Regions from separate parts of the Enterococcus montenegrensis genome, predicted to be linked through region 3. Evidence: predicted binding sites of a transcription regulator. Region 3 holds the regulator's gene; each other region holds the start of a gene.
The links. The regulator NrdR, encoded in region 3, represses ribonucleotide reductase genes. The targets are predictions, from matches to a motif close to ACACNATATATNGTGT.
Positions count from the first base shown of each region.

Region 1 (8,367 bases), 720 kb from region 3:
ATTGTCTGAAAAAGTTGCAGCATCTTTAAAAAGAGTGGGCAAACATGGTAAAACGATTGTTTTAAAAGTGCGCTATACAGGTTATGAAACGGTAACCAAAAGAAAGACACTGCCTACTTATTTAATTGATAAACAAATGATTTTTTCTCAAGCTAGTCTAATTTGGGAAGACGTTGCAGGCATTGAAAAGGGAATTCGCCTTTTAGGGGTGACGGTGACGAATTTGGATCCGGTGACTTTTGAAAATATGACCTTACCTTTGTGGGAAGATGAAAAGTAATGGAATGTAAATATACGTAAAAAGTGAGGCAGAATTTTCATTTTGCCTCACTTTTTGTACACTATTAGAAAAAGATAAAATTTTCACGAAAATAAATTACTTTACAAAAGTTTATGTCGTTTGTTTCAGGTGCAGGCCTTTTAAGAAATAAGGCAAATTGGGAAAATCCTACTTTTTTGTGAGTGGGACAATTGTTTGATTTTTGTGAAGCTAAGCGATGGAGGGCTAGATTAAATCTTGTTTTTTTATTTGTTCAAAATTTTCTGTTGCATCGTGACATTTATCCCAAATAACCGCTTTTCCAAGCGCCAATGATTTTTTGACATCTAGGATTCGTTGATTGCTACTGCCACGAAATTGTAAATTTAAATTTCGTTTGGCTAGTTCAAAGCGCCCATCTACTAAGATGTCAATTTTATTTAGCAATTCCAATTTGTCGTCAGTCTCTTGCAATAGCTCTTCAAAAGTATATCCAGACCAACTCCAAATATCTTTTTTTTCACCAAATTCTTTTTTTACTCGATTAACTACTTGTAAACAAACACTTGTATTTAAAAAAGGTTCACCGCCTAATAGCGTTAAGCCTTGAACATAATCGTGAGATAAGTCCGTGATGATTTGATCTTCTAATTCTTTAGTAAAAGGAGTACCGTAGTTAAAGTTTTGGACAGCTTTATTAAAGCAGCCTTCACAGGCAAAAAGACAACCACTAACATATAAACTATTGCGGACACCTTCACCGTCGACAAAATTAAATGCTTTATAGTCAGCAATATAATTTTTACTATATTTACTTGCTTGCCATTCTTTAGGCTTGGGGTTGCGCATAAAAAAAGCCTTCTTTCTGTTAATCGCTTATTTAGCTAAGCAGGTTTACTTCTTTGCAATAAGACCCGAGCATCAGTTGCCTGAGTTCGGGTCATTTTTTCTAACTTCCATAAAAGTGGCCTTATTTCATATGTTTTACGCGGGATGAAATTTCTTTATGACGACCATGTACCATGGGGCGCGCTTGGGGATTACCTAAATAACCACAAGTTCGTTTTACCACGTCACAGGTTTTAGGATCGTGATTGCCACATTGCGGACATTCAAAGCCGCGTTCTGTTGGGGTGAAGTCACCTTCAAAACCACATTCATAACAGTGATCAATTGGCGTATTTGTGCCTAAATAGCCAACTTTATCGTAAGAATAATCCCACACAGCTTCTAGAGCTTTTGGATTTTGTTGCAACATCGGATATTCGCAGTAGTGAATAAAGCCACCGGAACAATATTTCGGATAATCTTTTTCAAAGTCTAATTTTTCAAAAGGTGTTGGGTTTTTACGAACATCATAATGGAAGCTGTTGGTATAGTATTCTTTATCAGTGACGTTTTCAACGATACCAAATTTTTCAGTATCCAAACGACAAAAACGATCTGTCAAACTTTCGCTTGGCGTTGAATAAACGCTAAAGTGGTAACCATATTCATTACCCCAATCATCAGCGTGAGCTTTCAATGATTTGACAATACTTAAGGTAAAGTCTTTTGCAGTCGGATTATTTTCCCAAGCACCACCAAAGAAAGTAGAAGCAACTTCATATAAGCCAATATAACCTAATGAAACAGTTGCCCGCTTATTTTTAAATAATTCATTCACGGCATCGGTCCGGCTTAAACGTTTACCAAAGGCACCGTACATATATAAGATTGGGGCATTTGCAGGGATTGCTTCTTTACAACGCTCTACGCGATACACCAAAGCATCTTTCACAGTTGCTAAGCGCTCTTCTAAAAGTGTCCAGAATTTATCTTGATCACCAGCAGCCTCTAATGCGATACGAGGTAAGTTTAACGTAACCACACCTAAATTCATCCGACCAACGTTTACTTCTTGCCCTGACTCATCTTGCCAACCTTGTAGAAAAGAACGGCAACCCATTGGTACTTTGAAACTGCCTGTCAATTCAACAATTTTATCGTAGTTTAAAATATCAGGATACATCCGTTTTGTTGCACATTCCAAAGCCAATTGTTTAATATCGTAGTTTGGATCAGTGGGGTTAGAATTAACGCCTTTTTTAATTGAAAAAATCAATTTTGGAAAAATAGCAGTTCGTCTCTCACTTCCTAGGCCATTAATACGAATTTGTAAAATAGCCCGTTGAATCTCTCTTTCAAACCAGTTTGTCCCAAGGCCAAAGCCAAGGGAAGTGAAAGGAGTTTGACCATTTGAAGTAAATAAAGTATTAATTTCATATTCCAAACTTTGCATCGCATCGAAAATATCTTTTTTGGTTTTTGCTTTGGCATATTCTTCACGCCGTTTAGGATTTTCAATCCATTTTAGTGCATCTTGCATATGTTTTTGATAATTTAATTTTGCAAAAGGTGCTAATAACTCATCAGTTCTATCAGCAGAACAACCGCCATATTGGCTAGAAGCTACATTGGCGATAATTTGTGAGATTTGGGCAGTGGCAGTTTGAATTGATTTTGGTGATTCTACTTCTGCATTGCCAATTTTAAAACCATCATTTAGCATGCCCTTAAAATCAATTAAACAGCAGTTGGTCATAGGGGTATAGGGATGGTAATCCAAATCATGGTAATGAATATCACCTTTTTGATGTGCGTTTGCGACATGTGTCGGTAACATTTTTAAGCCAATCGATTTTCCAACGATGCCGGCTGTTAAATCCCGTTGTGTATTGAAGACATTACTGTCTTTATTGGCATTTTCATTGACGACACTTTGATCTTTGTTAATTAAACGCCCAATTGTAAAATTAATATCTGTTGCCTTACTACGGTCAAAATCGCGGCGGGTGCGATAATTAATATAAGCTTCTGCGATTTCATATTCGCCTTTTTCTAAAAGGATGTGTTCGACAATATTTTGGATTTCATAAATTTTGACATCAGTTGAAAAGCGTTGGCCAATTTCAGCGTCAATCCGCTCGACAATTTCTAATAGACGTTCATGATCAATCGGGGATAATTCACCGTGAATTTGTTGTTTTGCCTTAACCAAAGCATCGTAAATTTTTTGGTCATCAAAATCCATTAGGCGTCCGTCTCGTTTAATGATTTTAATGGTTTGCAGTTGGGGATGCACCTCGCGTGCTAGCTGCTCATTTTTTAAATCCATCATTTTTGCTCACTCCTTTATTTCTTAAACCATGTCCTTTACTGTTAACTAGTTAGAAAAGACCAGCTTAATCAGCAGACTATTGTGTCTGAACTCACATATTATGATAGCCGAAAAGTAAGTCAGGTGCAACCAAAAACACAACTATATATAGTGCCATTGTTTTAATTTAATACTATTAAACACTATATCTAGTGTATAAAAAATATGTAAAAATATTGAAAACAGATAGGGATAGGTTTTTGCTATTTATAAAAAACAGAAATTTGCATAAAAAGATGAATGGTGCACAAGAAAAAATTTTTGTTTAAATTTTTCCCTTGACTTACCTTAAAAACTGCGCATTTAAAACACCTTGTGCTACCATAAAGATAATAAGTAAGTTGTCTTAAATTATTTAACAAAAGGACTAAATGAGGTTGAAATATGAAAAAATAATAGAAGTAAAACATTTGAGTAAAACATATGGAAATCGTTTTAATCAGACCAAAGTGCTAGATAATCTGTCCTTTAGTGTTGATGAAGGAGAATTTGTCGGCATCATGGGACCAAGCGGTGCGGGAAAAACGACTTTAATGAATATATTAGCTTCCATTGCCCTGCCGACTTTTGGAACAGTAAAAGTGGACGGACAAGATCTGACTGCACTAAAAGAAGATCAGTTAAGTGATTTTCGCCGTAAAGATTTGGGCTTTATTTTTCAAGAGTTTAATTTATTGCCTACGCTTACAGCCAAAGATAATATCATCTTGCCTTTGGCAATTGATTTTTTAAAAGTCGAAGAGATTGAAAGCCGCGTGACAGAAGCAGCTGACTTATTAGGAATTAAAGCTATTTTACATCGTTATCCAGAAGAGTTATCGGTAGGACAAAGACAACGGGTGGCAGCTGCCCGTGCTTTAGTCGTGCGACCACGGATTATTTTTGCCGATGAACCAACAGGTGCCCTTGATTCAAAATCTGCCACGGAGTTACTGTATTATTTAAGCGAATTAAATCAAAAGCAAAATAAAACCATTTTAATGGTAACCCACGACCCCTATACCGCAAGTTATTGCAATCGCATTTTATTTATTAAAGATGGAGTCTTTTTTTCTGAGGTTGTTAAAAGAGGTAGCAGGCAGAATTTCTTTGAACAGGTGATTGATATGCAGGCAACTTTAGGCGGTGGGGGACGACGAAATGCTTTATAAATTATCCTGGCGTAGTTTTTTAAAACAATTTCGCAATTACGGCGTTTATTTAATTAGTATCACGATGGCGGTGATGATTTATTATTCTTTTAATGCCATGACGCATGATCAGCCACTAACAAAAAGGGCTAGCCAAGATATAAAAATTGAGAATATTTTAACGATTGGTAGTTTTTTTGTCATTGTGATGATGGTCTTTTTTGTATTAAGTGCCAATCGCTTTTTTATCGCAAAACGGCAGCAAGAAGTTGCACTTTACCAATTGTTTGGTTTAAAACGGCGGCGGATTATTTTACAATCGTTAGTCGAAATTTTTGCCTTGAACTTATTGGCATTTTTAGTGGGGATTAGTCTGGGTGTCATTTTTTCCAAACTTTTTTCCATGATTTTAGTAAAGGCAATGGCTTTAGATGTTACGAGTACCTTGTTTTTTTCATGGCAATCTGTTCAGGTTACTGCGGCTGTTTTTCTTTTTGTTTTTATTATCAGTGCATTTCAAAACATTATTGTTTTATCTAAAAAGCAAGTGGATGGTGTGTTCTCGGTTAAGTCACAGTTTGACTTGCAAAAGTTAAAGACAAAGCCTTATGAAATTAAATTAGGTATTTTCAGTGTTTTGTTAATTAGCTGTGGCTATTTGGCTGCTGTATTTATTCGACCGCTAATTTTTCGTTTTTTCTTACTGACAAAAAGTTTTTCTATTTTAATTTGGCTACCGGGAGGTATTTTACTTGCTTGTATTATCGGCACGTATTTATTTTATCGCTATGGTTTAAAAACTATTTTTTATTTTCTTGATAAAAAGAAAAGTCGTTATCAAGGTCTAAACTATTACGAACGTAGTCGCAGTTTGGTCGCTATATTAAAAAATTGGCGTTCTTTGGCACTGCTTACTATTTTGACATCATTAGCCATTGCATTAATTGGCGGTGCAATTTCTCTTGTTAGTATTCAAAGTCGCGTCAGTCAAAATGAAACGCCAACTGACTTTCAAGTGCATAGCAGTGAACTGGGAAAGCTAGAAGCCATCGTTCGTGAAAATGATGGCAAGGTAACCACGACCCAAAATTTACAGTATAAAGTCACAGCAGGCCGCTTTGCACTAAAACTTTTCAGTAGTGAAGAAATGGAGCAATTTAATTTAATTAATATTTTACGCTTTAGTGACTATCAAAAATTTCAGGCACAGCATCCTGATTTGCCCAAAATTGAGCCATTACAGGTTAATCGTGGCATTTTATTTGATTATAATTATATGATGTTTAACAGTGTCAGCGAGCTCAGCCGCCAAGTGACGTTGCCAAATGGGCTAGATATTAAAGTAGAACATTTTTATTCGGATTTGCTGGGGGATGCTTTGTTGCGCTATGCTGCTGGGGTATTGGTTTTACCAGATGAACAGTTTCAGAGTATTCAAGGGGTTGACTACACCATTGCTATGGTCAATGTAAAGACAAAAGATGAAGAGCAACTAGCAACTTCAGTTGAAAAAGAGTTGAAATCTGATTGGGGAAATGATATTTACTATGACTTTACGTATAAAAATGACAAATTAAAAGGTGAAATTACCACCAAAGTATTGAAGAATGCTACTCCCCATGCTTTTACTGGAAACTATTCCCGGTTAAATCATACGAGTCGTTTTCCAATTGTACGCAGGGCCACAAGAGAAGCGGGAATTTTCATGTATGTGGCAACATTTCTAGGTATGATTGCTTCGATTACTACTGCTGCGATTGTCATGTTGCGGCAACTTTCAGAAGTTGAAAATGGTAAAAAAGACTTCTTGTTGTTGCAAAAATTAGGGGTTAGTCGTAAACAAATGAAGCGCAACTTGTATTATCAAAATGCTTGGATTTTTGCTCCCCCAGTTTTATTGGTGTGTGGTCATGCCGGGTTTGCGATTTATACATGGTCCCAATTTGTCACCAACGGTAGTTATTGGCTCGCTTATTTATTCTGCGGTATCGTCGCAGTGATTTATTTAGTCGCCTATATTTTAACAGTCAAATTTTTCTTACACAGCTGGGAAAGCTGAGGATAATACCTGTGTGAAATACACCCTAATAAAATCTTTTTACTGCATCTTGCAGACTAGAAAAGATTTTATTAGGGTGTATTTTGGTCTGCTTTCTAAAATAGCACGCTTCTTTAAAATAGAATTCATTTCAGGAAAATGCCGTGAGTATTAAAGGTGTGTTACATATTAAAAAAATCAGTAACGATGGTAATTAGATAAAGCCTTTTAAGTGAGTAAATTGAAAGGGCTTAAGTGACGAAAGTGTTAGATTCTTCTTTTTACTGTAAGTTGAAAAAATGTTCTAAATTAAACAAATACTCTATACTTCAATTGAAAAGGAGAGAGTGATAATGAAAAATTGGTTGCAAAAAGAAAACACCCATTATTGGTTAACATTTATTGGCAAAACGCTCTTTTACTTCTGTGTCCTACTGATTCTGATTTATTTGTATCACTACAAGAACATTCAGGGCGGCACATTTATTTACAACGAATTTTAAGAGGTGAGAGCAGATGACTGTAACAAACATTATTGAACAAATTGATTCTTGGAGCGTAAAAGAACCAAATCGTATCGCCTATATTGACGAAAAAGAGTATACCTATGGTCAGTTAAAAAGATGGTCAGATCAGCTTGCTACCTTTTTAGCTAAAAAATTTGCTGATAGAAGACCTATTGTAGTTTACGGTGATTTAGAATTTGAAATGTTAGCCGCTTTTTTAGGTGCTAGTAAAGCAGGACATGCCTATATCCCCATCGAAGCTAATACGCCAAATGATCGGGTAGAGTTGATTTTAAATGTAGCGCAACCTGCGTTAATCATTAGTGTGGAAGCGTGGCCTGATATTTCTTCTGACTGTGAAGTAATAACACCAAATGCATTAGCAGAAATTTTTGCTGCAAAACAAACTGTGGCGAAATTTGAAAGTGTTCAAAATGATGAAAATTATTATCTAATTTTCACCTCAGGTACCACAGGGGTTCCAAAAGGGGTACAAATTAGTCATAACAATTTATTATCCTTTGTAAATTGGACGCTAACTGATTTTGTTTTACCAGAGCAAAGTCGCTTTTTATCACAAGCCCCGTACTCATTTGATTTATCTGTCTTTGATGTTTATCCAGCATTGTGTTCAGGGGGCTCTTTAGTTCCTTTGAAAAAAGAAATTATCAACGATTTTAAGACCTTATTTGCCACATTACCAAAATTGGCATTGGAAGTTTGGGTTTCAACACCATCATTTATGGATATTTGCTTGATGGAAAAAGAATTCAACGCAAAAAACATTCCAAGTTTAACTACATTTATCTTTTGTGGTGAAGAGTTAACGAAAAAAACGGCTCAAAGTTTATTGGAACGTTTTCCTGCGGCTCATATTTACAATACCTATGGTCCTACAGAAGCGACAGTGGCGATTTCTGGTGTGGAAATTACTCCTGCATTATTAGAACAAGTTGACCGCTTACCAATTGGGTATGTAAAAGAGGATACAAAAGTAACCATTATGGATGAAATGAATGTCTTAGCAGCCGGTGAGGTTGGTGAAATTGTCATTTCTGGACCAAGTGTTTCAAAAGGTTATTTGAATAATCCTGAAAAAACCGCTCAAGCTTTCTTTTTATTAGATGGTAACTGGGCTTATCGAACCGGAGATGCGGGGAGTTTACCAGCAGATGGATTATTACGTTACGAAGGCCGCATTGATTTTCAAGTGAAACTTCATGGCTATCGCATTG
Region 1 covers NZ_CP120467.1:1,936,007-1,944,373, reverse strand. Annotated here, with positions in the region: gene dinB (DNA polymerase IV) at 1-280, shown strand, start outside; gene nrdG (anaerobic ribonucleoside-triphosphate reductase activating protein) at 506-1,108, opposite strand; gene nrdD (anaerobic ribonucleoside-triphosphate reductase) at 1,230-3,419, opposite strand; gene P3T75_RS09370 (ABC transporter ATP-binding protein) at 3,830-4,609, shown strand; gene P3T75_RS09365 (FtsX-like permease family protein) at 4,599-6,647, shown strand; gene P3T75_RS09360 (teichoic acid D-Ala incorporation-associated protein DltX) at 6,980-7,129, shown strand; gene dltA (D-alanine--poly(phosphoribitol) ligase subunit DltA) at 7,143-8,367, shown strand, end outside.
Region 1: a site for NrdR is predicted at 3,599-3,614, ahead of nrdD (anaerobic ribonucleoside-triphosphate reductase). Genes of this name have one in related genera too.

Region 2 (8,367 bases), 550 kb from region 3:
ATTAATAAGTTTATGTAATCTGACACATTTGAAGCTCTTTCATTGGGCAGTTGACCATATTTTTGCTACACTTGAAGAGTAGTAAAGAATAAGGAGGCTATATCAATGGATAAAGATCAAGTTAAAGGTAAAGTAAATGAAACAGCAGGTAAAGCAACAGGTGATGATTCAAAAGAATTAAAAGGTAAGCTACAACAAGAAGCTGGCAAAATCAAAGAAAAAGCTGAAGATTTAAAAGATGATGTAGCTGGTGAAATCAACAAATTATTTGATAAAAAAGATAAAGAAAAATAAATTTTTGACTTACAGGCTGCATGCAGTCTGTAAGTTTTTTTTTTACATTTTACCTCGGATTGTTAAGAAAAACTCTGCTACTTTTAAAATTTGTAAGCATAATTTTATAGCTAATACATGTTTTTGTACGCATACTCGCAATATTTAAGAGAAAATTTTATCTAGTCATACGTTTATGAATTTCTTAAAAAAGGTGGAATTTGGTCTAGACTTTTGTTGCCTACACAAAAAAATGGTGCTATAATTGGGCTATACCAAACAAGCGTAGAAAGAGGTTATCAAAATGGAAATTATCCGCGTAAAAGATGCCGCTGCTGGCGGAAAAAAAGCCTTTGAAATTATTCAACAAGCCATGAAAGATGGTATCCATACATTAGGTTTAGCAACTGGAAGTACACCGATTACTTTGTATCAAGAAATGATGGCAAGTGATTTAGATTTTTCAGAGATGACTTCTGTTAATTTAGATGAGTATGTCGGTTTAGGCGGAGAAGATAAACAAAGTTACCGCTACTTCATGAATGAAAATTTATTTAATCAAAAACCATTCAAAGAAACGTTTGTTCCAAATGGTAAAGCAGAAGACTTGGACGCTGAATGCAAACGTTATGATGACGTAATTGCAACGCATCCAATTGATATCCAAATTTTAGGTATTGGTCGCAACGGTCATATCGGTTTTAACGAACCAGGGACACCACTAGATAGTAAAACATCAGTGGTTGATTTAACGGAGTCAACAATTGAAGCGAATAAACGTTTCTTCGATAAAATTGAAGATGTACCAACAAAAGCTGTTTCAATGGGAATTGGTTCTATTTTACAAGGTAAAAAAATGGTCTTAATGGCCTATGGTGAAGACAAAGCAGATGCGATTGCCGGCATGGTAAATGGTCCGGTTACAACAGATCTTCCTGCTTCTGCGCTACAAAATCACGCAGATGTGGTCGTAATCGTCGATGATGCAGCTGCCAGCAAATTATAATAAAAGCTAATTAAATAAAAGCACTTCATTAACTGTAAGGTACGTCATTGTGACGAATGCTTACTTAATGAAGTGCTTTTTTGTTAAAAGAATTATAAATTTTATGACTTATAAATGTTCGAGATGGAGCTTTGTGCACCAGCTCTTTGCACACTAAGTCAAAATCTTGAGAAATTTGAAGGACAATTTATCAAGATTCCATCTTAGTGCTTGAGAGCTAAGACGGTGCTCGCAGCTTTTCTAGAGATGGAGCTTTGTGCACCAGCTCTTTGCGGCACTAAGTCAAAATCTTGAGAAATTTGAAGGACAATTTATCAAGATTCCATCTTAGTGCTTGAGAGCTAAGACGGTGCTCGCAGCTTTTCTAGTGATGGAGCTTTGTGCACCAGCTCTTTGCGACACTAAGTCAAAATCTTGAGAAATTTGAAGGGCAATTTAGCATAATTTCATTTTCCTGCTATTCTTATTAAATAAACATGGTTATAACTAAGACTGTAAAACCGGTAAGCAAATTAACAATATCGTTATCAATAAATTTTAGTCCATGGACAAGCTGGCCGGGTTTATTGTGATGATATTCCTGCTCAGTTATTTGATGGCAAACAACGCAGCGGTATTTACTTTGTAAAGCTGAACCCAAAAGACTATCGACAAACATTCCCAATACACCAAGTAAAAATGGCTGCCAAAAAGTAGCAGGCTGGTAGCTGATTGGGGTAAATAGAAAAATGCCGCCAGCGTAAGTTGCCGCAATTAAAAAGCTGCCACCAATTGCCGCAAAAGTTCCCAGCAAACTCACACCCCCTGATAAACCAGTCGCAACTTTTTTTAACGTTAGAATATTGTAAGGATCCCCTTTAGCTAACATGCCAATTTCAGAAGCCCAAGTGTCTGCAGAACTGACTGCGATCAGAGCTGTCATAATTTCTGACCAGTTAAAAGTCGCGGGAAAAAATTGTGCTAATAAGCCAGCAACAAGAACGGGCAGGCTATTAGCCAAAAGCTGTTCAGCATCTCGCTGGGCTCCTTTTTTGCCAATTGTATCGAATTGGTTACTAGCAACTTTTTTAATCGCATGGATGAAAATCGCACTGCCAAAGAATAGCCCTAATAAAAGCCAAACAAATGGAGGCGTTAGCGCAGCTAAAAAAGTACCTAAAAAAATAAAAGCAAGATAACCTGAGAAAGTTAGATAATGGGCGATAAAAAGTACAAAACCAAGGAGCGCTGTGAAAATTAAGCCACCACAGGCTAAATACACTGTAATCATTTGACACCTCTTTTGTTAACGGAATTTACACCCTTTTAGTGTAACATAAGAGAAGTTAAAGGAATGATTCACTCCAGAGATAGAAGACCAAAATCCTGATACATAGCGGTTCCATTTTTTCAAATTTTGGCTTATTGTCGCAACGAGTTAGTTCAAAAAGCTAGACAGGGCTAAAGCCGTTAGATCAATCTTTTTCTGGTGGACAACTTATACTTCCTATAATAGACGAAAAAGCACCGCCAAATTATTTTCATTACATAATTGCCGTGAAATTCTGGCAATTGTAATAATCATAATTGTAGCGGTGCTTTTTTGAACTAATTTGTTATGACACTAGTAGTAGTCAAAAGAAAATGGAATTTGCGAAGTCTTTTTTTTACTTAAAGACCAAAGTTATAGTCGTCATCTTCCATTGCTTCAACTTGACCTAATAAATAACCATTGCCGACTTGGGAGAAGAAGTCGTGATTGCTTGTCCCAGTTGAAATTCCGTTCATAACAATCGGGTTAACATCATCGGCAGTATCTGGGAAAAGCGGATCTTGTCCTAAGTTCATCAATGCTTTATTGGCGTTGTAACGTAAGAAGGTTTTTACTTCTTCAGTCCAGCCGATTTCATCATATAATTCTTCGGTATAACGTTCTTCATTTTCATACAATTCATATAATAAATCATACATCCAATTTTTTAAGTCTTCTTGTTTGGTTTCATCCAGTTCGTTAAAACCCAATTGAAATTTATAGCCAATATACGTTCCGTGAACAGATTCATCGCGGATAATCAATTTAATAATTTCAGCGACATTGGCCAATTTATTATTACCTAGATAATACAAAGGTGTATAAAAACCAGAGTAAAACAAGAATGTCTCCAAAAAGACACTGGCGATTTTCTTTTCCAAAGGTGTGCCGTTTTTATAAATTTCATTGATTCGTTCGGCCTTTTTTTGTAAATATGGATTCGTGTTGGTCCATTCAAAGATTTCGTCAATTTCTGATTTTGTATTTAAGGTTGAAAAAATCGATGAGTAACTTTTGGCATGGACAGATTCCATAAATTGAATATTATTCAATACCGCTTCTTCATGGGGGGTACGGACATCTTTTCGTAATTGATCCATTCCGCTTTCAGATTGGACGGTATCTAATAAGGTCAGCCCGCCAAAAACGTGGCCTACTGTTTGTTTTTCAAGTTCTGATAAAGTCCGCCAGTCATCCAAGTCGTTTGATAGCGGAATTCTGGTATCTAACCAAAATTGTTCGGTTAGTTTTTCCCAAGTGGATTTATCGATAATATCTTCAATTTCGTTCCAGTTAATGGCTTCATAATAAGTTGCCATGATCTGCCTCCTAATCGTAATTGTTTTAACAGCTTGCTCGCAAAAAATGCAAGCTGTTAAAACAAGCCCTTTATTTTTTTCACTTTTAATTAAGGGTTAAATGACACAACTTTCACATTGGTTGCTGCCGATTTCTTCTGCATCGTCGGTAAAGGTACGGACGTAATAAATCGATTTAATGCCTTTATGAAAAGCGTAGTGACGCAAAATATTCAAGTCACGGGTCGTTTGTTTGGTGGTTGCCGTTTTCCATTCATAAAGGCCCTTGGGAATGTCAGAACGCATAAACAGCGTTAAGCTCATACCTTGATCAATGTGTTGTTGGGCTGCGGCATAAACGTCGATAACTTTGCGCATATCCATATCATAAGCTGATGTGTAATAAGGTAGTGTCTCATTTGAGAGATAAGGCGCTGGATAGTAAATTTTACCAATTTTCTTTTCTTGACGTTCTTCAATCATCCGAGTAATAGGATGTAAGCTGGCACTTGTGTCATTAATATAGGAAATAGAACCATTTGGCGCCACTGCTAAGCGGTTTTGATGATACAAGCCATCTTTTTGAATGGCTGCTTTTAATTTGGCCCAATCTTCACCTGTCGGAATGAAAATGCCGTCAAATAATTCTTTCACCTTAGCAGATTGGGGCATATGATTTTCAGCAATATATTTATCAAAATAGCTGCCATCAGCATAGGCTGATTTTTCAAAGTTGTAAAAAGATTGCTGGCGTTCTTTAGCAATTTTATTACTTTCGACTAAGGTCCAGTAATTTAACAACATAAAATAGATATCAGTAAATTCAACGGATTCTTTTGAACCGTAAACCAATTGATTTTTAGCAAAGAAAGTGTGCAAGCCCATGCCGCCTAGTCCGATTGTATGAGCTTGGTCATTTCCGTGGGCAATGGAAGGGACTACATCGATATGAGAATTATCGGTTACAAAGGTTAGTGCGCGTGTCATAGCTCGGACCGATTTACCAAAATCAGGGCTAGCCATTAAGTTAACAATATTGGTTGAACCTAAATTACAAGAGATGTCCGTACCTAAGATTTCATATTCTTGACGTCCATTTAAAACAGATGGAGTTTGGACTTGCAGTACTTCTGAACACAAATTGCTCATGATAATTTTGCCATCAATCGGATTTTCACGATTAGCTGTATCGATATTGATAATATAAGGATAGCCGGATTCTTGTTGTAATTTAGCAATTTCATTTTCCAATTCCCGTGCTTTGATTTTTTGCTTACGGATATTCGGATTTTTAACTAAGTTGTCGTATTCTGCAGTGATATCGATATAAGAGAAGGGAACGCCGTATTCTTTTTCGACACTGTAAGGGCTAAATAAATACATATCTTCGTTGTTACGGGTTAACTCGTAAAATTTATCGGGAACTAATACACCTAGGGATAAAGTTTTCACACGGATTTTTTCATCGGCGTTTTCTTTTTTTGCCGATAAGAAAGCCATAATATCCGGATGGAAGACATTTAAGTAAACTACCCCTGCACCTTGTCGTTGCCCCAATTGATTCGAGTAGCTAAAGGAATCTTCAAATAATTTCATAACCGGCATTACACCACTTGCAGCACCCTCATAGCCTTTAATTGGCGCTCCGGCTTCCCGCAAGTTGGATAATGTAATCCCGACTCCTCCGCCAATTCGAGAAAGTTGCAATGCAGAATTTAAGCCGCGGCCGATTGAATTCATATCATCGGTAATTTGAATTAGAAAACAAGACACTAATTCTCCTCGGCGTTTGCGTCCTGCGTTCAAAAAAGAAGGCGTTGCGGGTTGATAACGTTGATGAATCATTTCATCGGCTAAAGTTAACGCCAACTCTTCATCGCCTGCAGCAAAATACAAGGCGTTAATTGCGACACGATCTTCGTAATTTTCTAAATAAAAAGCACCATCATTGGTTTTTAAGGCATATTGCGAATAAAATTTATAGGCTGCCATAAACGATTTGAAGGTGAAGTTTTGGGCTAATAAAAAGTCGTATAATTTTGTAATAAATGCAGCAGAATAATGTGTTAGAAACTCTGCTTCCAAATAATCTTGCGCTACAAGATATTCCAGTTTTTCATTAAATGTAGCGAATTGCTTGGTATTTGGTAACACATTTTCCTTGAAAAAAGCTTGCAGAGCTTCTTGATCTTTGTTTAATGGAATTTGACCATTAACAGGGCGATTGATTTCGTTATTTAGTTTGTAGTAACTAACATCTTTTAACTCTTTTAAACTCATGGAAGGACCAACTTTCTTTTTTTTTAGGCTCTAAAAAATAAAAAAATGCGAAAAAAAGGAGGTGTCCCCGTAAATTGCAAAATACGCTTGTATAACTGGTAAAAATAATTTTCCACTATTTTGTAAAATAAAATCTGCCAGTTAGACTGCTGCTATTTTGTCTAGGATACAACCTCGGTTAAATGCGTTTAAGAAGCAAGACTACGTAATTGGTCCGGTCTAAAACCGATGATTGTTGTTTCACCAGCAGTTGTTACCGGCACACTTTTGAAACCTTGTTCTTTTAGAAAGTTCAATGCGTTTGGCTCTTCATCTATGTTAACTTCTTTAAAACTGACATGATTCTCAGTTAAAAAGCGTTTTGTCATTTTACATTGCATGCAGTTGTTTTTTGAAAATAATGTAATCGTCATGATAATGCCCCCTTAATTCTTTATATTCTCAGTATAGAGAAGTAAAACTAAAAGTCAAACGAAAAACACTAGATATTGTGTTTTGTAATAATAAACACACTATACATTGTGGTTTTGGGGTAGACAAGTTGAAAAGATAGCAGAAGGACAAGTTTTCTTTTCTATTTTCATGATGAGAATAGAAAATGGTCTAGTTCTAAATTAGAATAATTATTAATATGTGAAAAATATTACAATATTTTAAATTTGATTGACTTTGCTAGCGGTAGACCTTATTCTAAATGAGAATAATTATCAGTCGCAATTGATTCCTGTCAGTAAAGGAGTATTCATGAAAAAATTAGCAGAAGTTGCACCCAATCAAACCTTTGTTGTGAAAGAAGTAACAGCGCAAGCAGAAGTTCAAAAGCATTTACAAAACTTAGGATTGTTGCCCGGCAGTCATGTTGTGTTGTTAAAAAGTAAAGGTCAAGACGGAATTGTCCTAGTTCAAAATGCGCGCCTAGCTTTAGACCAGAGTTTATTAGAAGCAATTATCGTCGAGCCAGCTGCAAAAAAAGAAGAAGTCTTATCTTTAGATCAATTAGCAGTAGGAGATAAAGGCAAAGTTATTAAAATATTTGGCGAAGGTGCGGTCAAACGCCGCTTAATGGATATGGGCTTGACTAAAAATGTTGTGATAACGGTCCGTAAATTAGCACCATTAGGCGATCCCATTGAAATTAATTTGCGTGGCTATGAATTATCTTTAAGAAAAAGTGAAGCAGAGTATATTTTAGTGGAGTTAAAAAAGGAGGGATAGTATGGAAAACTTGCAATTTGCTTTAGCGGGGAATCCCAACAGTGGGAAAACAAGTACATTTAACCAATTAACAGGTTCCATGCAATCCGTGGGAAATTGGCCGGGGGTTACTGTTGAGCGTAAATCCGGTACATTAAAGAAACAAAAAAATATTACCATTCAAGATTTGCCTGGGATTTATTCTTTATCTCCTTATACTCCAGAAGAAATTGTTGCCAGAGATTATTTATTAACAGGTTCACCTAATACGATCATCAATATTGTCGATGCGACTAATTTGGAACGTAATTTATATCTAACGACGCAGCTTATGGAAACAGGTATTCCTGTTGTTTTGGGATTGAATATGATGGATCTCATCAGAAAAAGCGGCAAAACCATTAACTTGGACAAATTAGCTTATGGCTTAGGTATTCCGGTAGTGAGCATGAGTGCCTTGAAAAAACAAGGTTTACAGGAATTGATTCATAAAAGTACGCAAGCAGCGGAAAAATTTCCTCCTGAAACGACATATCCAACTTATGATGAGCGTTTAGAAGCAGCCTTAACTGAAATTATTGACGTCTTAGGCAATACTGTTGCGCAAAAACAAGCACGTTTTTATGCTGCAAAATTATTTGAAAAAGATGAATTGGCAACAGAAAATTTAGATTTAAGTAAAATTCAGCGTAAAGAAATTAACGAAATTATTGCCATTACAGAAAAAATCTTTGATGATACGAGTGATGCCATTTTGGTAAATGAGCGTTATGAATTTATCGCGCGCCTAATGGCATTATGTACCGTTAATGAAAATGAATTACGCTTAACTATCAGCGATAAAATCGATCAAATCGTGACCAATCGTTTCTTGGCACTTCCAATTTTTGCCTTTGTTATGTGGGGGATTTATTATCTGTCTATCCAAACAATTGGAGTCATGGGAACAGATTGGGTCAACGATGTCTTGTTTGGAACAGTCGTACCGGATTTTGTTACGAAAAATCTCGCAGCATGGCACGTTG
Region 2 covers NZ_CP120467.1:664,526-672,892, forward strand. Annotated here, with positions in the region: gene P3T75_RS03170 (CsbD family protein) at 106-294, shown strand; gene nagB (glucosamine-6-phosphate deaminase) at 578-1,279, shown strand; gene P3T75_RS03180 (DUF92 domain-containing protein) at 1,746-2,549, opposite strand; gene nrdF (class 1b ribonucleoside-diphosphate reductase subunit beta) at 2,930-3,892, opposite strand; gene nrdE (class 1b ribonucleoside-diphosphate reductase subunit alpha) at 3,986-6,148, opposite strand; gene nrdH (glutaredoxin-like protein NrdH) at 6,337-6,561, opposite strand; gene P3T75_RS03200 (FeoA family protein) at 6,893-7,363, shown strand; gene feoB (ferrous iron transport protein B) at 7,365-8,367, shown strand, end outside.
Region 2: a site for NrdR is predicted at 6,627-6,642, ahead of nrdH (glutaredoxin-like protein NrdH). Genes of this name have one in related genera too.

Region 3 (8,367 bases):
TGTGCGCTCTTTTGCAGAACGCACCGCAATTAACACTCCTATTCAAGGAAGTGCCGCTGATATTTTGAAAATCGCCATGATTGACCTGGCAAAACGGTTGCAAGAAGAAAGTTTATCAGCTGTTATGTTACTGCAAGTCCATGATGAGTTGGTTTTTGAAGTGCCAGAAAATGAACTAGAAAAATTGGATAAACTAGTCAAAGATGTCATGGAAAATGCCGTGGCATTACACGTACCCCTTGTCACAGATAGTAGTTGGGGCAAGACGTGGTATGATGCCAAATAAGAAGGTGAAAAAATGCCAGAATTACCAGAAGTTGAAACAGTCAGAAAAGGGTTGTTACAACTTGTTTTAAATAAAGAAATTGCAACTGTAACTGTTTTTTGGCCCAAAATTATCGCAGCGCCAGAAGTTGAGATTTTTAAAAGCGAATTAGTCGGACAAAAAATTGAAACGATTGGGCGTAGAGGAAAATATTTAATTTTTGAACTTTCCGATTATGAGTTGATCTCCCACTTGCGAATGGAGGGGAAATACGAGTTCTTTTCATCAGACACAAAAGCACTCGTGACAAAACATACCCATGTTATTTTTCACTTTACCGATGGTAGTCAATTGCAATATCGGGATGTGCGTAAATTTGGTCGAATGGCACTTGTTTTAAAAGGTGAGGCCCAAAATTTTAAAGGGATTGCCCAGTTAGGTCCTGAACCAACCCCGGAAACGTTTAAGCTAGCCCAGTTTAAATCAGATTTGAAAAAAACTAAACGGGAGATTAAACCGGCTTTATTGGATCAAAAAATGGTGACAGGCTTAGGCAATATTTATGTTGATGAGGCGCTGTGGTTAGCAAAAATTCATCCCATGCAGCCTTGTGATAGCTTAAATGATGCCCAGATTAAACGTCTGCGCCTTTGTATTATTGATGTTTTAAACAGAGCAGTGGCAGCTGGTGGAACGACTGTACGCACATATTTAAACGCATTAGGAAAAGCGGGAAGCTTCCAATTGTCTTTAAACGTTTATGGTAAAGGGGGCCAGCCGTGTCCACGGTGCCAAACTCCGATTGAAAAAATTAAAGTGGCGCAAAGAGGAACGCATCTATGTCCCCACTGTCAAAAACTAATCTTGAGGTGATGAAGATGAGTTTTGTTTTAGGCATTACTGGTGGCATTGCCAGTGGCAAAAGTACAGTTGTGAATGTCTTTAAAGAAAAGGGCTTTCCCGTGGTCGACGGGGATGTCGTAGCTAGAAATATTGTTGCCCCTGGGCAACCTGCACTGGCAGAAATCGCAGCTACTTTTGGTTTAGAGATGATACAAGCTGACGGAAAACTAAATCGCAAAAAATTAGGGGCGCTCATCTTTCAAGATGACAAGAAACGACAACAACTTGATAAATTAATGAATCCTTATTTGCGGCAGCAAATTAAAGCTGAGATTGCAGCTGGTAAAAAGACAAGTCCATTAGTCGTGGCAGATATCCCTTTGATGTATGAAGGTCATTATGATCATTACATGGATGAAGTTGCCGTAGTTTATGTGGACTTTTTAGAGCAAAAAAAAAGATTGATGGCCCGTGATTTGATTGATGAAAAAACAGCAGAAGTTAAGATAAAAAGCCAAATGCCGCTAATCGAAAAAAAGAAATTAGCCGATACCGTTTTTGATAATACCGGCAGTAAAGCAAAAACAGTTCAGCAAGTATTAAATTGGTTAGCTGTTCATTTCAAAAATGAATCATGAGTTTTTATAATGAATAAGTCTGAAAGCTTTGGGATAAATAATCCTGAAGCTTTTTTGCAAGCAAAAGTAAGATTGCCACAAAAAATAAATCACGTTACAAAGATAAGCCTATAAAGCTTTTTTTATGACACATTTTATGCACCAACGTTTTTTTTAATAAATTATCAGGCGCTAATTTGGCACTGAAATGTGATAGTTTTTTAAATTATTCATTCAAAAGCAGACAAACACAGTCTTTTCTTAGGTACAAGACAATACAACACAATTTTTTTCTGTTATAATATAAGCAAAATTCCTAGAAATTAAATGAGGTGAGAAGATGCGTTGTCCAAAATGTCACCATAATAGTTCCCGAGTTGTTGATAGTCGTCAAACCGATGATGGGCGTACGATTCGAAGAAGAAGAGAATGTGAAAACTGCGGCTTTCGTTTTACGACCTTTGAAAAAATAGAAGCAGCACCTTTATTGGTTATTAAGAAAAATGGTGAACGAGAAGAATTCAACCGTGAAAAAATTTTACGTGGGTTAATCCGTTCGGCAGAAAAACGGCCTGTTGCAATGGAGCAAATGGAGCAAATCGTGGATCATGTGGAAAATCGTGTCCGCTCTTTAGGTGAAAATGAAGTATCGACGACTTTAATTGGTGAATATGTGATGGAGGATTTAGTGGATGTGGATGAAATCGCCTATATTCGCTTTGCCAGTGTTTATCGTCAGTTCAAAGATATGTCGGTTTTCTTAAAAGAATTACAAGATATTGTCGCCAAAGCAAATGGCAAGGACACAACAGAATAAAATTGGAGGCTGCATTTTTTGGAATATGCCTATGAAGCCAACTTACAACCAAAAGCAATTTATGAAGTGAAAAAAAGTTTGCCTTTAACTCGTGACGCAGAGAAGTCTTTAGTTAATTTGTATCAGCCGATTATTGGGGCCGATGCGCTAGCTTTATATTTTTGCTTATTACAAGATTTTGAAGATACACAAGAAAATTATACCCATTTGGAGTTGCTTAATGCCTTAGATATGGGATTATCAGCACTGAAGGCAGCCAAAAAACGCCTAGAAGGTATCGGATTGTTAAAAACTTACTACAGGGAACAACCCGAAGTTCGTTTTTTATATGTCTTAATGGAGCCGTTAGCTCCTCAAGACTTTTTGGCAGATGAATTAATGTCTTTTTTACTTGTAGTAAAAGTAGGACAAAATAAGTTTCGACAATTAAATCGACGCTTTAAGCCGGAAAGTGTCAATACGGCTGGTTATCAAGATGTAACGACAAAGTTTGGTTCGGTATATAGTTTTTCTCAAAATGAATACCAAGCCAATCAACCAGTTATTGAAGCGGCCGTAAAAGAGGCACCGCAGGATGTGGCGCAGTTACCGCTAGCTGAAAATCAGTTGAACTGGACTTTATTACGAGATTTAGCTACCAAAAAATTTATTAATCCAACCCAAATAACCGACACCTTAAAAGATAGTCTTACGCTATATCATGAGATGTTTGGTTACGATGAACTGCAATTGACAAATTTAATGGCTGAAGCTGTATCTTTAACCGACGGCACAATTGATGTACGAAAATTAAAAAACGTCGTTTATAAACAAAGTCAAGATCTTTTACCGGAAAAAAAAGCAGTTGTCTTAAATTACAACAGCGACACACAACTTCGCCGCAAAAATACGCTATTGGCTCAAGGCTTTACTGAAGCTGATTGGTATCGGATTTTAGACAGCGAGGCCTTAGCACCGATGGAATACTTGGTGAAATTAAAAGCTGCTAAAGGTGGCTATGTGACCAAAAATGAAGAGTGGCTTTTAACCGATTTGGTACAAAAGTCACCATTGCCAACGTCAGTTATTAATATTTTATTGAATTACTTGTTAGTAACACAAAATAAAGCCCAATTGCCGCAAGCTTTAACCAATCAAATTGCTAATGATTGGTCGCAAAATAAAATTAATACACCAGAAGCGGCCATTAAGTATGTGCAAACGACGGTAAATGAAAAGCAAGTTGCCAAAGAACAACGGCAAAAAAATGGTGGGAGAGTACAAAATATTGTCAAAAAAGAAGACGTCCCCGATTGGTCAAAAAAACAGTCGACGAGTGATCCAAGTCGTAAAGCTGAAATTGACAAGATGATGCGGGAATATTTCAATGATGAAGAAGGTGAAAAATAATGGAAGATGTCGGCAAAGGTGTCAACGAACTATTTGAACGGCGGAATTTTCAGCAAAAGTATGATGAAATGATGCAAGAAGTTTTGGCTGATCCAACTGTTAAAAAGTTTTTGGCTGAAAATAAAGATAAGTTAACACAAGCAGATGTGAAAAAAAGCTATCCAAAATTGTATGAGTTTGTCCAAGAAAAACGCAAATTCACATTAAATGATCCCACCATGATGGCCCCAGGTTATGAGCCGCGCTTGGTTTTGAACTTTCATTATATTGACGTCGCCTATGTCCCCACTGAAGACTTATTGGAGCGCCGTAAACAAGAGGAGATTAAAAATCGGGTCAGTACGATTGATATCCCAAAAGATATTCGTAACGCGAATATGAAAAATTTCGACAAAACAGATGCCCGCGAGGAAGCTCTGTTTGAAACGATGAAGTTTGTTAAAAACTATACAGAAAATGCGCAGGTTTTCCATAAAGGACTGTATTTAGCTGGCGATTTTGGTGTGGGCAAGACATATTTATTAGGTGCGATGGCAAATGAGTTGGCAAAACGCGGCTATACTTCAATGATGGTGCATATGCCAACCTTTACTTCGATGATGAAAAGTTCTGTAGCCGATAATACGGTCGCAGAAAAACTAGAAAATGTGAAAAAGCCTAAAATTTTAATTTTGGACGATGTCGGGGCAGATGCGTTAACAGCTTGGACGAGAGACGAAATTTTCGGTGTTATCTTGCAATATCGCATGCAAGAACAATTGCCGACTTTCTTCACTTCTAATTTCACAATGGATGGTTTGGAGAATCATTTGCGCCTAACCAAGACCGCAGATGAACCATTAAAAGCCAAACGGATTATGGAACGTATTCGTTATTTAGCAAAAGAGATTATCATGTCAGGACCTAATCGCCGTAATGAATAAAATGAATTGACACGAATTTTCTTTTGCAGAAATTTTGTGTCAATTTTTTCGAAATAAAAATCAATGATGCGCAAATTTTTTTAAAGGAGAACACAACATGAACGAACAAGAACTGTCACAACGCCTGACAGTCGTGGGCAATGCAGTCCCTAAAGGCGCACGCTTAGCTGATATTGGCTCAGATCATGCTTATCTGCCAGTTGCATTAATGCTAGCAGGGAAAATTTCTTATGCCGTGTGTGGAGAGGTAGTAAAAGGTCCTTTTCATTCGGCACAAAAACAAGTCGCCAAAAGTGGTCTAAACAATCAAATTGTTGTACGTTTAGCCGATGGTTTAGCAGCTATTGAAGCTGCTGATGAAATTGACACCATTACCATTGCGGGTATGGGGGGGACTTTAATTGCCAGTATTTTAGAAGATGGGAAAACAAATGGGCAATTAAGCGGAAAAGAACGGCTTGTTTTACAACCAAATGTGGGGGAACAAAACGTGCGGCGTTGGCTACAAAAAGAAGGCTATGAGATTTTAACAGAAAGTATTTTAGCTGAAAATGATAAGATTTATGAAGTTATTGTTGCCAAAAAGACAGCTGTTAAAAAAGAACTATCCCCAATTGAAATTTTCTTTGGACCGCATTTATTAGCTGAAAAAAATAGTGTCTTTTTAAAAAAATGGCAACAAGAACAACAAGCTTTAGAAAAAGTGTTAGGGCAACTGCAAAAAGCGAAAGTAGTACCAGAAAAAAAAGTTAACGAAATTAAACAAGAATTGGCATGGATCAAGGAGGCGTTGACATGTTAGCAAAAGACTTTATTAAACGTTTTGAAGCGTATTGTCCCTTATGGCTAGCAGAAAAAGGCGATCCAGTAGGTCTACATATTGGAACCCTTGATAAGCCAATTAAGAAAGTGATGATGACATTAGATGTGCGACCAGAAGTCGTACAAGAAGCAATTGAAAAAGATATTGATTTAATCATCGCGAAACATCCGCCGATTTTTCGACCGATTGAGCGTTTAACTGCAACAAATCCTCAGACTAAAATGTATCTGGAGCTAGTGAAACACGATATTGCAGTTTATGCAGCCCATACGAATATGGACATTATCCCCGATGGACTAAATGACTGGTTTTGTGAAATGTTGCAAATAGAAGTTGCTGACTTTATGACAGAAACCCATCAAGTAAAGTTTAAAAAATTAATTGTTTACGTTCCAATTGAAGCCGCTGCAAAAATGCGGCAAGCTTTAGGTGAAGCTGGTGCAGGTGAACAGGGCAATTATCAGTTTACCAGTTTTCAATCAGTAGGTATGGGACGCTTTATTCCAACTGCGGGTGCTAAACCTGCCATTGGTAATATTGGTGAAAAAGAAAGTGTGCAAGAAGCAAAAATAGAAGTTTTGTTACCAGAAACAATTGAGGCACAAGTTTTAAAAGCAATGTATGAAACACACCCTTATGAAGAACCGGCTTTTGATCTAATTAGCTTAGATAATGAGCCAATAAAATACGGGATCGGTCGCGTTGGCAAGCTAGCACAACCCATGGCACTTGAAGACTTCACCCAAAAAGTGAAAGAAGTTTTTGAATTAGATGGTTTGCGGTTAGTTGAACCTGTTTTTCAGCCCAAAAAAATGATACAAAAAATTGCCATCTGTGGTGGCTCTGGCGGTAATTTTTATCCGGACGCAATAAAAAAGGGCGCCGATGTTTATATTACAGGAGACGTGTATTACCATACCGCTCACGATATGCAAGCAAATGGATTGACGGTAATTGATCCAGGGCATAACATAGAGCGTGTCTGCATTCCCCGCTTTATTGAAAAAATGAATCAATGGAAAAAAGAAGAAAATTGGGAAGTAGAATTTATTCCTTCAACAACCAATACGAATCCATTTCAATACCTTTAAAAATTAAACTGTGTTTTTTAAACACTTGGGAGGAACTATGATGTACGAAAATTTATTACCCCGCTTTTTACGCTATGTTAAAACACAAACACGTTCTGATGCTACGAGTAAAACAACACCCTCTACACAAACGCAAGTGGCTTTTGCCCATGAACTAAAAAAAGAATTAGAAGAATTAGGCTTACAAGATGTACTTTATAATGAAAATAATGGCTATGTCATCGCGACGTTGCCAAGTAACAGCGATAAACCAGTCAAAACAATTGGTTTTATTGCTCACATGGATACTGCGGACTTTAACGCTGAAAATGTAAACCCGCAAATTATTGAAAATTATGATGGACAATCGACAATCAATTTAGATCCAGCAGGGAAATATACCTTAAATACGAATGATTTTCCAAATTTAAAAAATTATGCTGGCCAAACGCTCATTACAACCGACGGGACAACGCTATTGGGTGCAGATGATAAAGCCGGGATTGCTGAAATTATGACGGCTTTAGAAATTTTAATTAAAAACCCTGAAATTAAACACGGTACAATCAAAGTCGGCTTTGGTCCAGATGAAGAAATTGGCGTTGGCGCTGATAAATTTGACGTTGCCCAATTTGGGGCTGATTTTGCTTATACGATGGACGGTGGGCCTGTCGGTGAATTGCAATATGAAACATTTAATGCCGCCGCCGCAGAAATTACAATTCATGGTAAAAATGTTCATCCAGGGACTGCTAAAGATACAATGATTAATGCATTACGTTTAGCCATTGCATTCAATAATCAGCTACCACAAACTGAAATTCCAGAAAAAACGGCAGGCTACGAAGGCTTCTTCCACTTGATGGCCATTAACGGCAATGAAGAAGAAGCAAAAATGAGCTACATTATCCGTGACCACGATCATGAAAAATTCGAAGCCAGAAAAGCATTGATTACAGAAATTGCAGACAAAATGAATGGGCAATTTGATGAAAAGCGCATTGATGTGAATATGTACGATCAATATTACAATATGAAAGAAATAATTGAAAAAGACATGAGCATTGTAGAAATTGCCAAAGAAGCGATGTTGGCTTTAGAAATTAAACCGATTATCGAACCTGTGCGTGGTGGGACCGATGGCTCTAAAATTTCACAATTAGGCACACCAACGCCAAATATCTTTGCCGGTGGGGAAAATATGCATGGTCGTTTTGAATTTGTATCCCTTCAAGCAATGGAAAAAGCGACAGATGTTATTGTGAAAATCGCTGAATTAAATGCTGAAAATGCATAATTTATTCAAAACTTTCTAGTATACTTGTTATAATGAAGCGAGAGGCCTACGCTTGGCGTAAGTAATCTCGCTTTTCTTTTTTTAAAATAATTTGTAAATAAAGGAGTTTTGTTTTTGTTTAACGAAAACCCGTTATGGTTTTATCTAATCTTAGTGAACGTATATGTTTTCTTTTTAATGTATTACGACAAGCGGCAAGCAGTAAAAGGCGGTCAGCGAATTTCTGAAAAAAACCTCTTATTTATGGGCATGGTCGGTGGTGGCTTAGGTGGGCTACTTGCTCAGAAAATCTTTCACCATAAAACCCGTAAGAAGAAATTTTA
Region 3 covers NZ_CP120467.1:1,214,329-1,222,695, forward strand. Annotated here, with positions in the region: gene polA (DNA polymerase I) at 1-286, shown strand, start outside; gene mutM (DNA-formamidopyrimidine glycosylase) at 299-1,138, shown strand; gene coaE (dephospho-CoA kinase) at 1,144-1,746, shown strand; gene nrdR (transcriptional regulator NrdR) at 2,066-2,542, shown strand; gene P3T75_RS05970 (DnaD domain protein) at 2,561-3,931, shown strand; gene dnaI (primosomal protein DnaI) at 3,931-4,854, shown strand; gene P3T75_RS05980 (tRNA (adenine(22)-N(1))-methyltransferase) at 4,952-5,656, shown strand; gene P3T75_RS05985 (Nif3-like dinuclear metal center hexameric protein) at 5,650-6,768, shown strand; gene pepT (peptidase T) at 6,809-8,044, shown strand; gene P3T75_RS05995 (DUF1294 domain-containing protein) at 8,159-8,367, shown strand, end outside.

Region 4 (8,367 bases), 730 kb from region 3:
AGCTTAATTTTATAGCTGACGTTTAAGACGATATTTGATATTTTTGATTAACAAAAACCGCCCGGCTTCTTAGCAGCTGGGCGGTTTTTTACTAGAAAAGGTTAAAATCTTTGCCTAGATAAATTCATTTACAGAAGATTCTTCATGTCTAACTTTCTGCGATATTAAGCCAAAATTCCAAGAAATTTGAAAAGCAATTTATTGAAATTCTGTCCTAATGCTTGGAAGCAAAACAAGTTCAAAAAGCTTTTCCAGTTGTCTAGCTTTCTGAATCACCCCTTCGGCCAAAAGCCAAAATTAGCAAAAATGAAACAGCCATTTTAGCAAATTGTGGTCTTATGGCTCAGGGCAGAGCGATTCCTTCAGCTTTTCTAGATGTCTAGTTTTTTGAACTAACTTTCTGCGACATTAAGCTAAAATTCCAAGAAATTTGAAAAGCAATTTATTGAAATTCTGTCCTAATGCTTGGAAGCAAAACGAGTTCAAAAAGCTTTTCTCATACTCCTTGACTTTTTGGGCACATAATTTGATACTTGGCTATAAAGAAATAAGGGGAAAGGAAGTGAAAAAATGTTAGCAGAAGCAATTGGGGAATTAAAAACGTCTCAAGTATTATTGAAGAAATTTGTCGCAGGAATTGAAAATCCTACTGATGACGCAACATTAATCCAATTACGTAATGACTTAGTCGATTACGGCGAAAGTTTATCTGTCGTAACATATTTTTTTAAAGATCAAGCAGAAAACGAGCTTAAAAATTATGAATTACGAAATATTTTGCAACAGCAATATACCTTATTACAAGCAATTATTGGTGAGTTACAGTCAACAGAAGGGCAAGCAGAAGCAAAAGCAAAATTTGATTTGACACCAGGGGCAATCCGGCGATTGACAGAAAGTTTAAAAGGTATCACAGAACTCAACCGGACTTTGCAAAAAGAACCTAATCTGGTAGTCGATTTAGCTAAAGTACCAGTTACAAAAGAAAGTGCGGCACCAGAAAAAAATGTTTTTTTAAACGACTTTTTAAAAAATGATCAATAAAAAATAACGTCCTTTTCAAATTTTGAAAAAAGACGTTATTTTTTGTTTTATCTAAGTGATAACTGAAGTTTAAAAACGAAGCGGTATTTCATTTTGTCCTCTGCTTGCATACTTTCTTACATCAATGCCGCGGGCTTGGCACCACTGCCAAACTTCATCAGTAAAAATAAGCGGAACTGTTTCTAAACTATGAGTATTTTTTTTACCTACCATGGTGTAAAGAAGCGCCAAATCTTCTTGCCAATTTTGAATCATCTCAATCGTAGCCTCAACGCCGTGGCTTAAAAGTTGATTTAAAATGGTGGCAGAAATACCTACTGTGTCAGCACCTAAAATTAATGATTTAAAAATATCAAAAGCATTGCGAATGCCACCTGAGGCGATTACTTCAAAGGAGCGCGTTACTTGGGCAGCTTCAAGTAACGAAATAACAGTCGATTGACCAAATTCACTTAAATACGCCATCTCACGTTTTGGTCGGCGTGCATTTTCAATTTGGGTAAAACTAGTACCGCCTTGACCAGAAACATCAATCGTTTGAACCCCAACACTGATTAATTGCAGCATCGCTTCTCTGGTCATGCCAAAGCCAACTTCTTTGACTATTACTGGTACTTGGAGTTTTGCGACAATTTCAGCGATGTTGTCTAACCAATCCGAAAAAGTTCGATCTCCTTCAGGCATGACCAATTCTTGCGGTGCATTTAGATGGATTTGTAAGGCGTTAGCACCAAATAGTTCCACGGCACGTTGCGCATTTTCTAAGGCATTGTGCGCACCAATATTGGCAAGAAAAAAGCCAGCTGGATTAATCTGGCGCACTATTTTAAAACTATCACTGACACTTTCGTCTTTTAAAGCAGCTGTGACAGAGCCTGTTGCCATCATTAACTGACATTCTTTAGCAATAAGGGCCAAATCGTGATTAATCTGTAATGACTTTTTGGAACCACCAGTCATGGCGTTAATGAAAAAAGGAAAGTTTTCTTCGTGATTTAAAATCTCTGTTTTTAAACTGACATCTTTTACATCAATTTGTGGTAACGGGGTATGAATTAAACGGACTGCGTCAAAATCATTTGTTTTTTCTTTATGAAAAGCTTTTGCTAAGCTTACGTGTTCATCTTTACGATTCATGCTGCGTCCTTTCTTCAACCTTTTTTTGATAATGATAAACGTGTAGGGGCAGCGGTGTGATACCAGCTTTTTCCCAAACGCTCATCAAAGGCAATATACCACTTTTTTGATCGGTAATCACGATACCGCAATCACCGCCACCAGCGCCAGAGGATTTGGCAGCACCGCCGTAATTTTCAGCTAAATCACAGAGCATTTTTAATGGGGGTGTTTCAATCGTGACATTGGTGATTTGGGTTAATTCGTTTAAAAGCCGCCGGTTCTTCTTGATCATTTTTTTTATCAAGCTGATATTTTGGGTGTGAAAACCAGTAATCATTTGCTCTACACAGTCTTTACTGGCGGCTAAAAATTCTTCATAAGAAGTAGAGGTTTTCTTATCTGCTCTGGATTCATTTACTTGATCCACCAGATCAGAAGTAGACGCAGGAGATCCTGTCCAACCGATCAACAAACGCAGATGAGAAACTTCTGGCAGCGGTGTAATAGCAAGCTTAGGCCATTTTTTTGCTAATAAAGTCGTGATACTTTCTGCTTGGCGATGTTTTTGCAACCAATTTTGTTCAAAGGTAGAAAAAGCAATCCAGCCGCCGTAAGAGCTTGCGGCAATATCTCCGCAAGAGCCATTGCCTTGCACTTCTAGGTGAGATAAGGCTGCGAGTTTAAAAGTCATCATGGGAGTTAGCGAAAGTTCATAAAACGCACTTAATGCTTTTACTGTTGCGACTGTTACCGCTCCGCTGGAACCAAGACCGTATTTACGACCATTAGAGTTATCCAATTCACTTGTGACCTTTAAATCAAAGAAAGCCAATTGTTTGCCTTGTTCTTGGGCATATTTTTCGGTGATTTTAATTGCTGCCAAAATATAATGAAATGGATTTTCCCGAATATCTAAAACCAGTTCGCCACCGCGGCGCGTCCATTTTACTGGTAATTCACTGTATTGCGCCGATTGGATGCTACCACTTTTTGTGGCTTTTGTGATGGTAACTGTGATAAATTGATCAACGGCGATAATAATTGCAGGGTGCCCAGCTTCAACCACGGCATATTCTCCTGCAATATAAAGTTTTCCTGGAGCCGAAGCTTCCACTAACATTTCTTTTTCCCCCTGTAATGTGTCTCCATTTATAAATACGTAATTCCTGGACCGCTAAAAGCGGTGACAAGCTGATCTGCTGCAAAATAATCACGTAATTTAGCTTTGATTTTTTCAGCATCTTTTTTCAGGCATAATACTTTAACATTTGGTCCAGCATCCATGGTGAAATAACAAGGGATTCCTGCTGCCCGCATTTTTCTGACCGCCTGCATTGCTTTTAAACTGTCAGGTGACCAATAAGTAAATGGTGGTACGGCTGCTAATGTCGTGCCGTGCATTTTTAAAGCATTGTTTTCAGCGATGCTACCTAACTTATTAAAATCTTGCGCGTGGATGGCAATTTTAGCACTGGCTAAATCTTGCGGTGCCGTTTGCAACCAACCTTCATAAAAGGCTGAAGTTTCGACTGTTCGTCGCATACCATCACGGCTGGAAACATCTTTTTCTTGATCGTTAATCAAAATAAAGAGCATTGCCAGTTCATTTTCCCAGCCATTGCTTGGCACCACTTCAGCAAAAGAAGTTTCATCGCTGTTACCTTTTTGCCATTCCACAAAACCAGGGAAAATACTGCGACAAGCAGAACCTGAACCACGGCGCGCTAAGCGGGATAAATCCCGATCAGACAAATCTAATTGCAGCGCTTGGTTGCAAGCGGCAGCTAGGGCGGCTAAGCCGCTTGAAGATGAAGCTAAACCAGCGGCATAAGGAACATGATTATAACTTTTTACTTCAGCGAAAAGCGGACAAGTTGCCATTTTGCGCACTAAGTCTAAAAAGCGGCTGACTTTTTCTGTGCTTTTTTCATCTTGTAAAATATCATCTAAATAAAAGGTATCTGCTGTTAAATCTTCTGAAAATATTACCGTCGTCTCGGTATAAAAAGCATCTAAAGTTAATGAGAGACTGTTGTTCATGGGAATAATTAATTCTTCATTGGCTTTGCCCCAGTATTTGATTAAGGCGATATTGGTGTGTGCCCGGGCACTTCCTTTAAGCATATTGATAAACTCCTAATTCTTGAATCCAAGTTGCTTTGGCACCTTGGTTAGTTAAAGCGGTCGTAATTTTTTTGGCGGTACTGTAATCTGAAGCTAGGGCGATCATGCAGCCACCCTTACCACCACCAGTTAGTTTAGCGCCTAGTGCGCCATTTTGATTGGCCACCATAATTAAATTATCCAATGTTTGATCGCTTACTTGTAGGGCGGCTAAGTTTTTTTGGGCAGCATTCATTAGTTCTCCCAGATACGCGGCTTGATTATTTAAAATAGCCTTTTTAGCTTTTAAAGTTAAGTCTCCTAGCTCATTAATTAAATGACCAGTAGTCTTATTATCTTGTTCAAAACGTTGCGCGACTGCTTTAACAGTTTGGCGGGTTTTGCCTTTAACACCGGTATCTGCCACAATTAAAAAGCCATTGATGTTGATAGGAAAAGTCTCAAAAGCTGCGCCTTTTTGAAATAAAATCGGTTCATCACCGGCTGTGGCTGCAGCATCAATGCCACTTGGATTCCCATGGGAAATTTTCTCAGCATAATTTACATAGGTTAATAAAAGCTCATGGCTTAGGGGTAAATTTTGCCAATCAAAAAATGCCCGGGTAATGGCTACCGCAACAGCAGCGCTTGATCCCATTCCTCTTTCAGCGGGAATGGTACTAGAAATTGTAATTTGTACTGGTGGCGTAGAAAAGTCATGACGCAATTGGTGAATGAGTGTTTTAATATTTTCCAGACTTTTTGGTGCCTTCGCTAAGGGATCGACAAAATAACCCGAACGTAATACGTCGTAAATGTGGTCGGTTATTTCAGCTGTGACATGGGTCGGTTGGAAAGGAAAAGCGATGGCGGGTTTTCCATAGACAACAGAATGTTCCCCCATCAAAATAATTTTTCCATTGGCATTACCTTCACCACTGGATTTCATGCAAATGCCTCATTTCTTTTTATATTTAAATAAAACAAAATATGTACTGCTTGTCCATTCTACTAAAAATTAAGCGAATCGTTAAGGGTTTATGAAAAATTTCAACGCTTTTCAATTTTTTCTTAAGAGATTTTTTTAACTTCTTTTTTTAAATTCATTGCATTTATAAAGGTAAACTATAGAAAGCTATTTTTTTGTCAGTCAAATAATTTTTTTCACTCAGGTGGCTTGTTCTAATTTTTAAGCCATATTGGTAGCGGATTTTATCAAAATAGTACCTGTTTTTGTGAGTACTTTCTTATTTGACGCAACAAGATGTTGTGGGGTATAGTGTGTCAGGTAGAGAAAAAACACAATATTTAGTGATAGGTGAGTTGGAGGTCCATGAGTGTGATTGTATTAGCAGGTACCATTGGCGCAGGTAAATCAAGTTTAACAGAAATGATTGCCAATCATTTAAACAGCGAAGCATTTTATGAATCAGTTGATGATAATGAAGTATTGCCCTTATTTTATCAAGATCCCAATAAATATGCTTTTTTATTGCAAATTTACTTTTTGAATAAACGATTTGATAGTATAAAAAAAGCATTGCAACACGAAGACAATGTTTTGGATCGTTCGATCTATGAAGATTCTTTATTATTTCATTTAAATGCTGATTTGGGTCGGGCAACTGCCACAGAAGTACAAGTGTACGATGAATTGTTGGCCAATATGATGCAAGAATTGCCATTTGCCGCTCAAAAAAAGCATCCTGATTTATTGGTTCACATCAAAGTGTCCTTTGAAACGATGTTAGCGCGAATTAAAAAACGTGGCCGCGAGTTTGAACAATTGGAATATGATCCAAGTCTTTACGATTATTATCAAGAATTAAATCGTCGTTATGATGCGTGGTTTGAAAACTATCACGAGAGTCCAAAATTACAAATTGATGGCGATCTGTTGAATTTCGTGGAAGATGAAGTAGCGGCAAAAGAAGTTATCCAACTGATTGATGACAAGTTGGCAGAAATTCGCCAATTAGAATTTATCGGCTAAAAAGTAAAACGCTGGAATCCAGGCTTATGAATAGGGATTCCAGCGTTTTTTGTTATAATTGAAGATAGAAAATCAAATGAGGTGGAATATGGAACATAAAAGAGAATTTAATCAAGGCGCCTCTTATTGGGTCCAAGTCGATAATCACAGTGTCACCACTTTAAGTGAATTACAAGAAAAGTACCAGTTAAGTGATGAGATGCTGACATATTCTTTAGATAAAAACGAACGCGCGCGGGTAGAATATGATCCCGAAGAACATGCTTTTTTACTGGTTTATAACGTGCCTCATCGCCATAAAACAGATAATCATTATGAAACAAGTCCGATGACTTTTATTATTAAAGAACATCATCTTTTTTCTTTTACGACAGAGCATACCAGCTATGTAGCAGATATGATGGAGAATTTACTCCACAAAAATAGTAAACAAAGTGAATACAGCTTATTGTTCCACACGCTATTTTTAATCTCAGATTCTTTTTTTCCTTTGATTGAAGAAGTGAACAGTGAGCGGATGCGTTTAAATCAAAAACTGCGGGAAAAGACGACAAATAAAAATTTACTGGAACTTTCTGACCTTGAAATTGGTTTGGTCTATTTAGTAACAGCGACCAAACAAAATGCGGTCTTATTGCAACAAATCCGCGCCTTGAATATTTTCCATCGCCTGCAAGATAATGAAAAAGAGCAATTGGAAGATGCTCTAATTGAAGCCAAGCAAGCAGTGGAGATGACGAATTTAGCTGCTCAAGTTATTGACCAACTTTCAGGTGCCTATAATAATCTTTTAAATAATAATTTGAATGATACGATGAAATTTTTAACTATTTGGTCGTTATTGCTTACGGTACCGACGATTGTTACGGGCTTTTTTGGCATGAATGTTCCGCTGCCATTCTCCAATTCTGTTTTTGGTTGGGGGATTGCAATGTTGATCAGCATTGGCTTATCTGTTTGGATGCTTTTGGCTATGTGGCGCCGAATTAAATAAGCTAATCTTTAATAACAAGCCCCAGACTAGCTGCAATAACTAAGGCTTGTTGGGAATTGACAATGAGCCCGCGCAAGTTTTCTTGCTCTAAAATGATGCGATAAAATTTGTTATTGCTAAAATCAAGCTTGTTTAAAGATGTATGGCCCCAATTACTACCTGTTAAATCATTGTTAATGAAGTTTATATGTTGCCATTTCAGATTGTAAAATTCACTATCAGTCAGGCGACAATTGGCGAAAGTCACAACTTTCAAATTTCCTTGACTAAAAGAGACAAAGTCACAAAGACAGTCGTGAAATTGACAATCGCGTAAATAACTTTCTGCAAAATTGGCTCCCGTGAGCTTACATTGTTCAAAAATTACTTGATGAAAGCTGGCTTTAAGCCATTCAATATTGGAAAAATCACAATTACGAAAAATCACGTTGCTAGCCTCGAAATTGTCCAGGCGGGTTTTATGCAAGGTGATTTTTTCTAATTCACTTTGACGAATGATGATGTTTTTACCAGTTAAATAGCTGTGATCGCTATTAGTAAAACGATTTGCTTCAAAGTAGGCTTCATCTTCAATAAAAAAATCATTTTTAATTAAAACTGGTAATTGAGGTGGGGCAGGCTGCTTCATTGGCGCGTCTCCTTTGTGGTTTGTTAGTTGCATTTTAGCTAAAAAAAATACTAAAAACAAATTAAGCTAAAACAGATATGTCATTTCACTTAAAAATATTTATTATTTTAGAATAATTATTGTGAAAAATATTTTATCTCATAAATTTCTAATATTGAAAACGTATTATCGCAAGCTTTAGAATGAAAACTCCTGTTATAAATAAGGCAATAGAGATTCACAAGCAGAATGATCGCCTTTAGCTTCTTTTTTTTCTAGAATGTAAACGGAAACAGAAAATAGATTGTTTCACACTTATTTTTTCAGAATTGCTTTTTTCTCTTTTTTGAAAAAGTTTGTGAAAAAAGTAGTATGAATGAGTTTATTATTGGAGGAATAAAAAATGACAAAAACGATTATTGTCGGAACTAACCATGCCGGAATTGCTGCTGCAAATACATTATTAGATAATTACCCAGATCAAGAAGTCGTGATGATCGACCGCAA
Region 4 covers NZ_CP120467.1:483,071-491,437, forward strand. Annotated here, with positions in the region: gene adhE (bifunctional acetaldehyde-CoA/alcohol dehydrogenase) at 1-7, shown strand, start outside; gene P3T75_RS02295 (hypothetical protein) at 571-1,044, shown strand; gene fni (type 2 isopentenyl-diphosphate Delta-isomerase) at 1,114-2,181, opposite strand; gene P3T75_RS02305 (phosphomevalonate kinase) at 2,171-3,283, opposite strand; gene mvaD (diphosphomevalonate decarboxylase) at 3,313-4,287, opposite strand; gene mvk (mevalonate kinase) at 4,280-5,215, opposite strand; gene P3T75_RS02320 (deoxynucleoside kinase) at 5,600-6,259, shown strand; gene P3T75_RS02325 (magnesium transporter CorA family protein) at 6,348-7,253, shown strand; gene P3T75_RS02330 (pentapeptide repeat-containing protein) at 7,255-7,881, opposite strand; gene nox (H2O-forming NADH oxidase) at 8,264-8,367, shown strand, end outside.
Region 4: a site for NrdR is predicted at 5,524-5,539, ahead of P3T75_RS02320 (deoxynucleoside kinase). Genes of this name have one in related genera too.